2 regions of the Pseudarthrobacter lactosi genome follow, and region 1 is predicted to be linked to the other one. Evidence: riboswitches for the same ligand, from Rfam matches in the RefSeq annotation. Region 1 holds a riboswitch; the other holds the start of a gene.
The links. Region 1 has a riboswitch for glycine ahead of gcvP (aminomethyl-transferring glycine dehydrogenase). Riboswitches for the same ligand answer to the same signal wherever they lie in the genome.

Region 1 (7,320 bases):
CAGCCTGTGTACTTTGGCCAGCCCGGCATAGTTGTTTGTCCAGGACCGCACTACGCGAAGCAGCGCGATGGGCGTCTGGTCCTTGGGCGCGTAGTTGATGCCCACCGACTGGTTGGTGATGTCCACTTCGATGTTTTTCAGCCCCAGCGCCGCGGTGACGGCAATGATGCTCGTCTCCACTTCCAAGGCGCCTGCGCCGTACCGGAACATGGTCTCGGCCAGGTGAAGGGCAAAGTCCAGGGTCTTGCGTGCGGAAGTGTCCACGCCGCTCACCTGGATCATGGGGTTGGCGTAGGGGCTTCCGGCGAGCCTGTCCACAATGCTCATCGGCGCCGTCGGCGGGTTCTCCCCCCGGACCAGTCGCCGCAGCATCTTCTTGGCCGCAGCGTCCTGGCGGAGCTGGGACGCTGTAAGCGGCTCTGTTTTGGGCAAGGCGTTGGTGGGAGGCCTGCTCCGGGGGTTTTCAGGTCGATCGGTCACCTTGGTGCTGATCCCTCTCTTGCACTTCGTGGGTTGGTGTTAGGCCTGGCGTTTCAGCGGCAGTTTGCCCAGCAGGGTGCGGGCTGCAGCGATGGCAGCACGGACCAGGCGGTTGGCCTGGAAGGCTACCCGCCGCACAGGCGTCACGAAGTCCCCCAGCAGCTGGACCACATCGCCGCCGAAGCCCTTCTTGAACTCGTAACCGCCATGGCCTTCCTCGTCCTGCCCTTGGATGCCGAAGGTGCCGTAGAAGTTGTAGCGCGAGTAGCCCTTGTCCAGGGCATGCAGCAGCATCCCCCAATACAGCGAGGTGGCGCCGTTGAAGTAGATGTAGTCCTGCTTGGTGCCACCAATGACGCAGACCACCTCGTCACCGAAACAGACGAAGTGGATGGCGGCCACCGTTGCCACTCCTACCGAGTCCGGGAACCGCTCGATGTCCTTGAGGCTGCGCTCGTAGCTGTCCACGAGGTCCTGGACCACCTTGAGCCGGTTGGCTTTCTTTTTGCTGCCGGTCTCTTCGACCTCACGGCGCAGTTCGGCGGCGGACGCGGTTTCCGCTTCCAAACGTTCGGTGATGGACTTCCGGTATGCGGGGATGTCGATCTTGGCCATCATGAGTTTCGTGAACTCGGCCGAGGTGGTCCGCAGGAGCTGTTCGTAGTATTCGCGTTCCCGGTAGAAGAAGCCCTTTTCGTCACCGGCGGTACTCAGCGCGTCGTAGAACTCGTCAAGGGTCTCCAAGGTGGCCTGTTCAAGGAACACGCCGTTCTTTTCAGCCTTGCGGATGGCCTTCCGGGTCCGGTAGCTGGTGCCCATGATGAGCTCCTCGGCGTCTTTGATGCCGTCGAGTTGCTTGATGAACATCCAGTTGACGTTGGCGAAGTTCATGTCCGAGCCCTGGTGTTCAAGACCCAGGGCCGCCAGGTCCGCCACCAGCGGCCTGTTGTCCACGACCTCGGGGTGTTCGGCGCCGTCGGCGTCGCGGGCGATGTAGGTCAGGTTCGGGGAAATCCGCAGTTCGGCTGCATTGCGTTCCGCGGCACGTTCCTTGAGGAGCCCGACGACGTCACGCACCAGGGCGGCGTCCGTGTAGTCCAGGAGGGGGCCCTTGGCGCACTCGCACACCTTGTAGCCCCAGCGGTTGGTGGTGTAGTTCAGCTTCCCGGCGGCGACCAGATCGCCGTCGCGCCTGACACCGAACAGTTCCACCGCCTGGCCGCGGGCGCGCTGGAAGCGGGTGAAGTCAGCGGACTGGATGAAGTTGTTTTGCGCGTGCTTGAGGGAGAAGGACTCAAACTCGGCATCGCTGAGGACGCTGAGCTCGAGGCCGGCTCCGGCCTTGGTGGGATTCACAGAAGTAACCTCATCTATGGCCGCGCTGCCGCCTGGGGCAGACGCTGGCCTTCGTGGTGTGGATGGTGAGCGTGGCTGGCGGGCTGTCAGTAGAACTGCTGGCCGGTGCGTGCGGTTTCGAGCCGGCGGAAGATCCGTTCCGCACCCTTGACCCACAGGGCATGTTTGACGGGCGACAGCACGTAGTCGTAGCAGCCGACGAAGTCCGTGACCGTCTTCGTGAAGCTGGTCTTGAACATGCCCATGCCGTACAGGTGGTGGGTCTTGTCCTTGATCAGGGCGGACGGCGGTGTGCCGCAGAAGTCGTACTCGGTACAGCCGAGTTCCTGCATTCTCCGGATGGCCTGCCACTGGACCAGGTGCGAATCGCCGTACTGCTTCCTGTTCTGGGTGGAGCCGCCGTCCTTGTAGGTCGCCTTGGATCCGTAGTTGATCACAAAGGCGCCCACGCTGGGTTTGCCGTCCTCATAAACAAAGAAGAAGCTGCCTTGGCCGCGGGTGCAGAATTCGTCCCAGAACCGTGTGTAGTACTCGAGGCTGCGCAACGGCATGGAGCCCTTGGCGTTGACGGTGTCCGCCATCAGGTCATACAGCGCCCGGTACGTTTCCGGACCCGGCTCCGGCTGCACCACTGCGCAGCCTTCGCGCTCTGCCCGGCGGATCGCGTTGCGGGCGCGGGAGGAGATGGACCGGAAGACCTGGTTCTCCGGTGCAGCGATGTCCAGCAACGCGGTGGAGTCATTGGATTGGATGTTCGGGGCCTTCACCAGGCCGGCGGCGGCGAGCCGCGCCCCGGCTTCCGGGGTGGACACAACGTCAGGTTCGATCTTGATGGTGAAGACGTTGAGCTTCCGGCTCCGGGCAAATGCAGCGCACGCGTCCAACACCGGCTTGAGGTCCTCGACGCCACCCAGGTCAGGGCCCTTGATCAGGTACCACAGGCGGCCCAGCACAGGGAATTTTTTCTCCAGCACCAGGTTGTAGCTGGCGGTCCCGGCAGACTCCAGGACCAGGAAGCGGGCGGCCCAGCCTCTGCCGTTCTTCACGGACGCGTAGGCGGCGGACTGCAGCATGTTGCCGCCGTTCGGGTTGGCCGTGACGTGCTTGTCCCAGTTCTCAATTTCCTCCGCTGTGGCAAAGCGGGCGGTGAATTCTCGCAAGGCGGACGTGTCCAATCTCAGGGGTTGCGTAGCCACAAGTCTAAAGCCTCCGGTCACGGCGGCAGGTCCCCGGCATCCGCTGGGCCCACGCCGTCAGGGTTCCCTGGCCGAGCTTGCGAGGCTAGGGGGACGGTGGGGAGCATGCTGCCGGATACCGTAGACCACCGAGGGCCGGCGGGACGGGGTTTTCGAAAGCGTGCGTCAGAGCGACGAAGGAGCAGCACGCGTGAAAAGCCCGGCTTGCCGGGTCCGGGCCCGGACCCTAGTCTTCGAACTCCGACAGCGGCGGGCAGGAGCAGATGAGGTTGCGGTCTCCGGCTGCGCCGTCGATGCGGCCGACGGGCGGGAAGTACTTGTCCTGCTTGAGCGAGGCGAGGGGGAAGGCGGCCTGCTCGCGCGGGTACTCGCGGTTCCAATCGGAAGATACGACGGCGGACGCGGTGTGGGGTGCGTGGCGCAGCGGGCTGTTCTCCACGCTGAAGTCACCGTTGGCCACCTGGTCGATTTCCTTGCGGATGGTGATCATCGCATCGATGAACCGGTCGATCTCCACGAGGTCCTCGGACTCCGTCGGTTCCACCATCAACGTGCCGGCCACCGGGAACGCCAGCGTGGGGGCGTGGAACCCGTAGTCGATCAGGCGCTTGGCCACGTCTTCCGCGGTGACGCCGGTCCTGGCCGTCAGCTCGCGCAGGTCCAGGATGCACTCGTGCGCCACGAGTCCGCCTTCACCGGTGTAGAGGACAGGGAAGTACTTGTTCAGCCGCGCCGCAACGTAGTTCGCCGCCAGCAGTGCCGACTTCGTCGCCTCGGTCAGGCCTTCGGCGCCCATGAGCTTCACGTACGCCCAGGAGATCGGCAGGACGCCTGCGGAGCCGTAGTTGGAGGCGCTGATGGCCACGCCGTGGCCGGCTTCGTGGGCTGCCTTGTTGGCGTCACCGGGCATAAAGGGTGCCAGGTGGGCCTTCGCTGCGACCGGGCCAACACCGGGTCCGCCGCCGCCGTGCGGGATGCAGAAGGTCTTGTGCAGGTTCAGGTGCGAGACGTCGCCGCCGAACTTGCCCGGCTGTGCCAGGCCCACGAGGGCGTTGAGGTTGGCGCCGTCCACGTAGACCTGGCCGCCGGCCGCGTGCACGGCGTCGCAGATTTCGGTCACGTCCGCGTCGTAGACACCGTGCGTGGAGGGGTAGGTGATCATGATGGCCGAGAGGACGTCCTTGTTCGCCTCGATCTTGGCGTTCAGGTCCTTGTGGTCGATGCTGCCGTCCGCAGCGGTAGCGACAACAACCACCTTCATGCCGGCCAGGACGGCGGAGGCGGCGTTGGTGCCGTGGGCCGAGGCCGGGATCAGGCAGACCGTGCGCTGGTCATCGCCGCGGGAGAGGTGGTAGCCGCGGATCGCCAGCAGGCCCGCGAGCTCGCCCTGGGAACCGGCGTTCGGCTGCAGGGACACCTGGTCGTAGCCGGTGATTTCCGCGAGGTCAGACTCCAGCCCGCCGATAAGTTCGCGCCAGCCTACGGTCTGTGAGTCCGGGGCGAACGGGTGGATCGAGGCGAACTCCGGCCAGGAAATGGCTTCCATCTCCGCGGTGGCGTTCAGCTTCATGGTGCACGAACCCAGCGGGATCATGGTCCGGTCCAGCGCAAGGTCCCGATCCGAAAGCCTGCGGATGTAGCGCAGCAGCTGGGTCTCGGAACGGTGCGTGTTGAACACCGGATGCTGCAAGTACTCGGAGGATCGTTCGACGGCGGTATCCAGTGCAAACTGGGTGTCTGTGCCGGCGGCCAAGTCCACCACGGCGGCGCCGAAGACGTCCAGGACACCGGCGACGATGGCCGGGGTTGTGGTTTCGTCGGCCGAGACGCCGATGGTGTCGCCGTCGATGTGGCGCAGGTTGATGCCCTTGGCTTCGGCGGCGGCCACAAGAGCCGCGGCCTTGCTGGGCACGGAAACCGTGACGGTATCAAAGAAGCATGTGTGCAGGACGTCCAGGCCGGCCGCCTTCAGCGATGCGGCGATGGTTGCAGCGTGGCTGTGGGTGGTCTCGGCGATTGCCTTGAGGCCGTCGGCGCCGTGGTAAACGGCGTAGAAGGAGGAAACGATGGCCAGCAGCGCCTGCGCGGTGCAGATATTGGACGTGGCCTTCTCCCGGCGGATGTGCTGCTCACGGGTCTGCAGCGCCAGACGGTACGCGGGGACACCGGCGTTGTCCTTCGAGACACCGACCAGGCGGCCCGGCATGGACCGCTCCAGGCCCTTCGCCACCGCCATGTACGCCGCGTGCGGGCCGCCGAAGAACAGCGGCACCCCGAAACGCTGGGTGGAGCCGACGGCGATATCCGCGCCCTGCTCCCCAGGAGGGGTGATCAGCGTCAACGCCAACAGGTCAGCAGCAACCGTCACCAGCGCGCCGCGCTCCTTCGCAGCCGCGATGATGTCGGCGTGGTTGAAGACCCGACCGGACACGCCGGGCTGCTGCAGGACGATGCCGTTGATAACGCCCTCGGGCAGGCCCGTGGACAGGTCAGCGACCTCCACCTCAAACCCGAGCGCCTCGGCCCGGCCCTTGACGATCGCGATGGTCTGCGGCAGGCAATCGGCATCCAGGACCGTCTTGCCGTCCCGGGCGTCCTTGTTCTTGTTGGCCCGGCGCATCATCAGCACCGCCTCGGCCACGGCGGTGGCTTCATCCAGCAGCGAGGCGTTCGCGATGGGCAGGCCCACGAGATCCTGGACCATGGTCTGGAAATTCAGGAGCGCCTCGAGCCGGCCCTGCGAGATTTCGGGCTGGTACGGGGTGTACGCGGTGTACCAGGCCGGGGCTTCGAGGATGTTCCGGCGGATCACCGCGGGCGTCACGGTGTCGTAATAGCCCTGGCCGATCATCTGCACGGCCGTCTTGTTCTTCGCCGCAAGCTTCCGGAGTTCGGCAAGGACCTCAACCTCACTCAGGGCGTCCTTGAGGGCCAGCGGCTGGGCCTGGCGGATGGAGTCGGGAACGGCGGTGTCCACCAGTGCGTCCACAGTGCCGTAGCCCACAGCCTTGAGCATGGAGTCGATATCGGCCTGGCGGCGGGCGCCAATATGCCGGTCAACGAAAGTGGCCGAGGCCGAATTAACACTCACAAGGAACTCCATTACTAAGGCGGCGCAAGGTACGCCACATCGACTCGGGTTCCTCCCCGCTCTGTCTGGGACCTGAGAGTTTCCGCGCAGCCTGCTTCCGCTAGGCTGCGCTTGCACCGTCGGTGGGCACAGCGGTCCTGACATTCCGGAGTGATCCGGGACGCTTCAGGCGTACGGCCTGCCACTTTCCAGAGTTGCCTGGCCGCGGCGGTACGTGGGCCTGAGAGATTCCTGGGGAGGATTTGCTCCTACGGCGCCTGTTGCACCTACTAACAGAACTCTCCCGCCGCAGATCAAAGGCATATTCAGATGTCGTGCCGGCCACAGATGGCCGCCACGAGGTCCAATTCTCCTACGCCCCGCGCCGCCGGGCAAATGGGGTCGTCAGGTTCAGCCGCGCAGCCGCTCCACGGCGGCGAGAAGCTCCTCGACGTCTCCATGGCGGCCCCGGCCGTCCCCGGTGGTGCCGCTTTCCCACATGGCGTTGAAATACAACCCGTCCCCCATATACAGCACGGCTTTCGCCATGGCCGGACCGACGTCGGCCGCGATCAGGTCCAACCACTGCTGCTGGATGGCGGCAAAGCGACGCCGGGCCTCTTCATGGGCCACTTCGGCCAGCCGCGTGGCGGCCACGAAAGAGCGGTCCATCGGCGTATCGGACCAGACCGAGGAACGGATGAAGTAGGTGGCTGCACCTTCGGCTGCTGCCGCCATCAGTGCCAGGTCCTCGGCGGCCAGTCGGTCCAACCGTTCCAGTACCGCAGCGATCAGCGCTTCCTTGTTGGGGAAATGGTAGAGCAATCCACCCTTGGACACGCCGGCCCGCTTGGCCACGGCGTCCAATGTGGCAGCCCGCTCCCCCACATCGATCAGGAGTTCTTCAAAAGCATCAAGGACTGCATCGCGTGCGACGGGATTTCTGGCCATGGCTTCAATCATGCCCGCTCCGGGTCCGGTTTCTTAACTATACCGTCTGGACGGTATAGTTATTACATGACGTTGTCCGCACAGTCCAACCAGACCACCCGAAGCACCTCCGCGACCGCAGCCGAGGTCCAGCCGTCAGGGCCCGCCAAGGCGCCCTGGCGCGACTGGCTCGCGCTGGCCCTGCTGATGTTTCCGGTGCTCCTGGTTGCGGTGGACAACACCGCGCTGACGTTTGCGCTTCCGGCCATCGCGAGCAGCTTGGAAACG
Region 2 (7,320 bases), on a different contig from region 1:
TGGAAGGGTAGGTGATCATGATGGCCGAAAGGACGTCCCTGTGGGCCTCGATCTTGGCGTACAGGTCAGCGTGATCGATGCTGCCGTCCGCAGCTGTGGCAACAACAACAACCTTCATTCCGGCGAGGACGGCCGAGGCGGCGTTGGTACCGTGGGCCGAGGCCGGGATCAGGCAGACCGTGCGCTGGTCATCACCGCGGGAGAGGTGGTAGCCGCGGATCGCCAGCAGGCCGGCGAGCTCGCCCTGGGAACCCGCGTTCGGCTGCAGGGACACCTGGTCGTAGCCGGTGATTTCCGCGAGGTCAGCTTCCAGCCCGCCGATGAGCTCGCGCCAGCCCACGGTCTGGGAGTCCGGGGCGAACGGGTGGATGGAGGCGAACTCCGGCCAGGAAATGGCTTCCATCTCCGCCGTGGCGTTCAGCTTCATGGTGCACGAACCCAACGGGATCATGGTCCGGTCCAGCGCCAGGTCCCGGTCGCTCAGCCTGCGGATGTAACGCAGCAGCTGGGTTTCGGAACGGTGCGTGTTGAACACCGGGTGCTGCAGGTACTCGGAGGAACGGAGGACCGATTCGGGCAGCTCAAAGCCCTTCGCGTCCACCACGGGACCGGCACCGAAGGCGACGGCAATCGCGGAGAGGACATCCGTCGTCGTGGTTTCATCAGCGGAGACGCCGATGGTGTCCTCGTCGATGCGGCGCAGGTTGATCCCGCGTGCTTCGGCGGCGGCGATGACCTTGGCGGCCTTGCCCGGGACGCGGACGGTGACGGTGTCGAAGAAGGTCTCGGTGACCAGTTCGCGGCCGGCGACCTTCAGCGTGGTGGCCAGCGTGCGGGCGTTGTGGTGGACGCGCTCGGCGATTGCCTTGAGGCCGTCGGGGCCGTGGTAGACGGCGTAGAAGGAGGAGACGATGGCCAGCAGCGCCTGCGCGGTGCAGATGTTGGACGTGGCCTTCTCACGGCGGATGTGCTGCTCACGGGTCTGCAGCGCCAAACGGTAGGCCGGGACCCCGGCGTTGTCCTTGGAGACACCGACGAGGCGGCCGGGCATGGACCGCTCCAGGCCCTTCGCCACCGCCATGTACGCCGCGTGCGGGCCGCCGAAGAACAACGGCACCCCAAACCTCTGGGTGGAGCCGACGGCGATATCCGCGCCCTGCTCCCCCGGAGGGGTGATCAGCGTCAAGGCCAACAGGTCAGCAGCAACCGTCACGAGCGCGCCGCGCTCCTTGGCTGCGGCGATGACGTCGGCGTGGTTGAAGACCCGGCCGGACACGCCGGGCTGCTGCAGGACAATGCCGTTGATGACACCCTCGGGCAGGCCCGTCGACAGGTCAGCGACCTCCACCTCGAAACCGAGGGCCTCGGCGCGGCCCTTCACGATCGCGATGGTCTGCGGCAGGCAATCGGCATCCAGGACCGTCTTGCCGTCGCGGGCGTCCTTGTTCTTGTTCGCCCGGCGCATCATCAGCACGGCCTCGGCCACGGCGGTGGCCTCATCCAGCAGCGAGGCGTTCGCGATCGGCAGGCCCACGAGGTCCTGGACCATGGTCTGGAAGTTCAGCAAAGCCTCGAGCCGGCCCTGCGAAATCTCCGGCTGATACGGCGTGTACGCGGTGTACCAGGCCGGGGCCTCGAGGATGTTGCGGCGGATCACCGCGGGCGTGACGGTGTCGTAGTAGCCCTGGCCGATCATCTGCACGGCCGTCTTGTTCTTCGACGCGAGCTTGCGGAGTTCGGCAAGGACCTCAACCTCGCTGAGGGCGTCCTTGAGGGCCAGCGGCTTGGCCTGGCGGATGGAGTCGGGGACGGCAACGTCCACGAGGCCGTCGACGCTGTCATAGCCAACGGCTTTGAGCATGGTGTCGATATCGGCCTGGCGGCGGGCACCGATATGCCGATCCGCGAAGGTGGTTGGTGCTGACTGAACGGTCATGAAGGAACTCCATAATTCAGGTGGCGTGCTGGGTACGCCACATTGATTCGGGTTCCTCCCCGCTCTGTATTGGACCTGAGAGTTTCCGCACCCCCATTGCTTTCGCAGGGTGGCGCTTGCACCGTCGGTGAGCCCGTTGCCGGACTACTTTCCAGAGTTGCCTAACCGCGGCGGTACGTGGGCCTGAGAGATTCCCGGAGAGGATTTGCTCCTACGGCGCCTGCTGAACGTACCGGCAGGACTCTCCCGCCGCAGATCAAAAGCATGTGCCACTTCATCAGTGACACGTCTCACAGGTTAGCCCGATTCCGGGCCGCGTGCAAGATTTCGAGTGGCAACGGCGTCGCATCACCATCGATTGCTCCGTAGGGGCCCTTCTGAACCCTCAAAACGGCCCCTACGGAGCAATCGATGAGAAATCGGGGTCTGGCGTGGGAAGACGACCGCTGGTAGCTTGCGCCGGTTCGCGGCCGGTCGATGTCAGGACGCTGGCTTCCAGATGTCCAACTCAGCCCAGTTGGCGGGAAATCCCATGCTCACGCTCGGAGAGATGAGTTGCGACCCGTCTGGCGCTCGAAGCTCAATGTCGAGTTTTCTGACCTGAGTCTTGAAAGTCAGATGCCAGCCAGAGCCGCTCGTGTGTGACCGGAGCATGAACGCCAGAGTGGCCGCATAAATATAAAGCCTCTGATGCGGTTTGGGCGTGGCCGTGAAGCTTGGCTCGAGCAGGTGTGCAAGCAAGTCACCATCTGTCTCGTGTGCCTTGAGCGAGAGCGCTCGTTTGAAAGCTCGGTTGAAGAGACGAGAGCCGTGCGCGCAGGCATGTCGAAAGTCGACCAGTATTGCACCAAAGGGTCGAGGATGGACGAACCCGAACATGCGGGCCACCGTCCCCCTGGCCGCCGGTGTTCTTGCCTTCGCCGGGGTCGTACTGTCCCCGGCAGCCGGCGCTGTGCTGATGTCCGTGTCCACGATCGTGGTGGCCCTGAACGCCCAGCTGCTGCGGAGGGTGAAACTCAATCCCGCCCAGGTACGTTGAACCAGAAATGCTGACCGGCAGGAAAACTCCTGCCGGTAGGCTTAAAGCTTCGAACCTGCACGGAAGGGAGGAATCGTTATGACCGCACCATCCCGTGGTCCCCTCACCGCGTTCCTCCTACGTGCAGGATTTTTGACTGCGGCCCTGGCCATCATCGCCGGCATCTTCGGCATGCACATCATGACAGGGGCGCACCATATAAGTGCCGCGCACAGCATGCCGGCAGCAGTCGGCGGCGAGTCAACGATACACATGCCAAGCATTCCCGCCGGCCACTCCCATGCAACAGGGGCGTCGCCGGACGGGAGGGCAGTTACTCAAGCAGTAACTGGATCGTCGTCTTCGTGTGCCCCTGCAGGTTCCTGCCCCGAGATGTCCGCCGGGGGCAATGCCTGCGTGCTGTCCCCGGGGAACACGTCGCTGTCAGCCCCTGCGCCTGGAACAGCACCCCACGCGTTACCGGACTTAGGGGTCGCGGCTGCGGCCAGCAGGAACTATTCCTATTCGCCGGGTAGCCCCTCCCCTGGTGACCTCTGTATCAGCCGGACGTAAATTGCTCGACGGCGCCGTGTTCTTCCCGGCGCACCATCCAGTCATACGGCACGCATGAAACAGGCCCGCCCCAGGGGCGCGGCCGTCACTGCACGCAAACCGAAAGGCGCGCCACGCGCCCGCTGATACTTTTTGAGGACCCTGATTTTCATGAAAAAGATCCTGACCATTTCCGCTGCCGCCATTGCCGCAGCAATGGCCCTCGCCGGATGCTCCGCCGGACCGGAAGCCGGAAGTTCGGCGACCGGCAGCATGCCCGGAACGAACCACGGCAGCTCCAGCTCAGCCCCGGCAACTTCGGCAGCAGCCTCGGCTGACTTCAACGACGCTGACAGCATATTCGCGCAGATGATGATCCCCCACCATGCCCAGGCCGTGTCCATGAGCGACGTCATGCTCAAGAAGGAAGGCATTCCCGCCGCGGTAACCGATCTGGCCACCAAGATCAAGGCCGCCCAGGGACCGGAGATTGAGGAGATGACCGGCTGGCTTGAGAACTGGGGACAGCCCACCGAAATGCCAACCGGCATGGCCCCTGGACACAGCATGTCCGGGATGACGGGCGAGGAAGACATGGCCAAACTCGAGGCCGCCCAGGGCTCCGAGGCCGCCAAACTGTTCCTCACCCAGATGATCGCCCACCACGAAGGCGCCGTCATGATGGCCAAGACCGAGACCACCGACGGCAAGAACGCTGACGCGGTCCAGCTCAGCAAGGACATCGTCAGTTCCCAGGAAGCCGAAATCCAGGAAATGAAAGACCTGCTGGCCACCCTGTAGCCAGCACACCACGGCACCGGCCCCGCCCCCTAAGGGTCGGTGCCTCCCCCCATACACATTTCCCGGATCACTCTGGAGTTCCCCGTGCCCCTGCAATTTATGAACCGAGGACGTCCCGACGCTGGGCTCACCGCGGCCGCCGCCCTCTTACTTACCTTGTCCGCCTGTTCCTCCGGCTCAACCACCGGCACCCAACCGTCCACAGCGGCCGCCGGTTTCCCCAGCTCCCACGTCCACGGGCTAAGCGTGAACCGCGAAACCGATCAGGTCCTGTTGGCCACCCATGAAGGCCTGTTCAACGTCGCCAAGTCACCCGCCACCAAAATCGGGGAGACCAACGACCTGATGGGGTTCACCGCCGCCGCCGACCAGGGCGTCTTTTACGCCTCCGGGCACCCGGGCCCCGGCTCGGATCTGCCCAACCCCATGGGCCTGATCAAATCTGTGGACGGCGGTAAGACCTGGGAGCAGCTGTCCCGCCAGGGTGAATCGGACTTCCATGCCCTCACGGCAACCAAATCCGGAATCGTCGCCTACGACGGGACACTGCTGACCAGCCCCGACGGGAAATCCTGGTCACCTGCCACGGCCGGGTTCGTTCCCGCCGTTCTGGCAGGCACCCCGGAAAGTGAAACCGTCCTCGCCACCACCCAGGACGGGCTCCAGCGCTCCACCGACGGCGGGAAAACCTGGAAACTGAACACCACAGCCCCGATCATGCAATTCGTTGCGTTCGCCAGCGGCACCGAAGTCGTCGGCATCGAGCCCAACGGTTCAGTCCACTATTCAACCGACGCGGGGAGTACCTGGATCCAGACAGGCCATATCGATGGACAGGTCCAGGCGATAACCGCTGTGAAGAAGACAGTAGGCAAACCATGGATCTGGGCAGCCACCACTGAAGGACTCCTCGTATCCGACGACGGCGGCCGGGTGTTCCATGCCCCTAACCCGGTCCGACCAACATCATCGGGACTATCGCCTTCACCGGTGTCACCTGCGAGCTGATGATCATGGCAGCCTAGGCGGATGGAGCATCAGGAGAGCTGTCCCTTCTGGGCCGGAGTGACGAAGCAGTCAGCGAAGCCCAACAACTGCTGGCCGCCTCCACCTGACCCGTTCCGGGCCCTGCTCGTTCTCGCTTACGCCTATTAACGGCTTTATCGCTGGCGGGAGGCGGCCCAAGTGTAGGAACGGGCGCTGCGCAGGCAGTCCGTAAGGGCGGGGGTGACGAATAGCGTGCAGGGTAGTTTCCTGATGGACGCGCCGTCCGGCGGGTGGAGGACACATCCCTTGAAGGGGATTGTCATGAAAATCATTACCCGTATGTGGTTTGTAGCCGCGGCCGTGTCGCTGGCGGGCATCACCGGATGCGCAGCCCAAAGCGGCGACTCCTCCGCCCCTCCCGCGGCCAGTTCCGCTGCCCAGTCAACTCAAGGATCAGCCCAGAGAGCTGAAGCGGTCATCACCATCAAGGATTTCAAGTTTGAGATTCCGGCGCCGGTGAAGCCGGGTTCGATGGTGACGGTGACGAACGCGGACAGCGCCCCGCACACCCTCACTTCCAAGGACAAGGGCGGGTTCGACATTGAGGTCCCGGGCGGCGCCACGGTGATTTTCCAGGCACCGGATGCCCCCGGTGAGTACGGAATCATTTGTACTTTCCACTCGCAGATGACCGGGACGCTGGTCGTAAAATGAACCGCCAGGAACTGAACCGGCCTGCGCGTTCTCTTTGGGTGCTGCGCGTCACTGTCGCGGTGGCCCTGGTGGTCAGCGCCGTGATCCATGTCCAGCTCGCCCCCGGCTACCAGCAGGCCGCCCCGGGCGGCATCGGGCAGGGGACCCTGTTTCTGGCCCAGGCCGGAGCCGCGGCTCTGGCAGCGGTGTTCGTGCTGCTCAAAGGATCCCGGACCGCTTTCGCTGCCGCCGCTGCGGTGGCGTTGTCCTCCCTGGCCGCGGTCATCCTCTACCGGTATGTCCAGGTACCCGCTATCGGGCCGCTGCCCTCAATGTACGAACCCGTCTGGTACACCGCCAAGACCATAACGGCTATCGCTGAATCTGTCGCGGGGGCGATGGCCGGGTGCGCCCTGCTGCAGAAAACCCGTACCGGGTCAGGGAAAGCTGCGCGGGGCAGACGCCGCGGCGCTTCGGCGGCTTAACCCAGCCAGATCACGGCCTGCAGAATTACACGGGGGACCTCCCAGCGGTTGCCTCCCCAAAAATATGTGAACCCGGCCACTTTCGTTCCCATCCTTTCCCGGAGTTGTTGCGAAGTACTGGTGACCCCCTTCCCGGGGGCGCCAACATCACACGCGCGTGTATGAGGAGATTTTTCCAATGAATAAGACACTTCGCTTTATGGCAGTCCCCACCCTTGCTTTGGCCGCTCTTGCCCTTTCCGGTTCTCCCGCGATGGCCGCCGACGGGTCCTACCAGTCCACCCTGAAGCAGCTCAACGGCAGCGCCGGCTCGGGCACGATCACCCTTGATGTCACCGGCAACCAGGCCCACGTCGTCCTGAAAGTTTCGGGCATGCCGGCGACCTTCATGGACGCCCCGTACCCGCACGTGCAGCACATCCACGGCGGAGCCAAGGGCGTCTGCCCGGACCCCTCGGCTGATAAGGACGGCGACCAGGTCATCTCCACTACCGAAGGCGCCCCGTCCTACGGCGGCATCGTCACCACCCTGTCCACCAGCGGCGACACCAGCCCCGCAGCAGGCCTTGACCTGAAGGTCGGCGGACAGGGCGCTTCCTACACGGTGGACCGCACGTTCGAACTGAACGCTGAGACCAAGGCCGCACTTGACGCAGGCACCGCAGTGGTAGTTGTTCACGGCCTTGACCCCGCCACCCTCAGCGCAGCCGGCCAGGCCGCAAAGAGCGACCTCGCCCCCACGCTTCCCCTTGCCGCTACCTCCCCTGCACTGTGCGGGACGTTGACTGCCGGACAGATGAAGATGCCTGCCGGCGGTGCAGCGACCGGCATCGCCACCGAAACCGGCA

Region 2: it holds a riboswitch for glycine, as region 1 does, so the genes downstream of both, gcvP (aminomethyl-transferring glycine dehydrogenase) here and gcvP (aminomethyl-transferring glycine dehydrogenase) in region 1, are expected to answer to the same signal.

What each region holds. Positions count from the first base shown of each region.
Region 1 is NZ_JBVAYS010000002.1:22,231-29,550, reverse strand. It holds gene ACZY0Q_RS10055 (threonine/serine exporter family protein) at 1-480, opposite strand, end outside; gene ACZY0Q_RS10050 (peptidoglycan bridge formation glycyltransferase FemA/FemB family protein) at 520-1,836, opposite strand; gene ACZY0Q_RS10045 (lipid II:glycine glycyltransferase FemX) at 1,923-2,996, opposite strand; gene gcvP (aminomethyl-transferring glycine dehydrogenase) at 3,259-6,123, opposite strand; glycine riboswitch at 6,175-6,320, opposite strand; glycine riboswitch at 6,322-6,419, opposite strand; gene ACZY0Q_RS10035 (TetR/AcrR family transcriptional regulator) at 6,514-7,053, opposite strand; gene ACZY0Q_RS10030 (MFS transporter) at 7,120-7,320, shown strand, end outside.
Region 2 is NZ_JBVAYS010000001.1:1,817,595-1,824,914, forward strand. It holds gene gcvP (aminomethyl-transferring glycine dehydrogenase) at 1-1,936, opposite strand, end outside; glycine riboswitch at 2,098-2,195, opposite strand; gene ACZY0Q_RS08400 (hypothetical protein) at 2,814-2,975, shown strand; gene ACZY0Q_RS08405 (DUF305 domain-containing protein) at 3,678-4,307, shown strand; gene ACZY0Q_RS08410 (F510_1955 family glycosylhydrolase) at 4,392-5,315, shown strand; gene ACZY0Q_RS08415 (cupredoxin domain-containing protein) at 5,616-6,008, shown strand; gene ACZY0Q_RS08420 (hypothetical protein) at 6,005-6,472, shown strand; gene ACZY0Q_RS08425 (hypothetical protein) at 6,651-7,320, shown strand, end outside.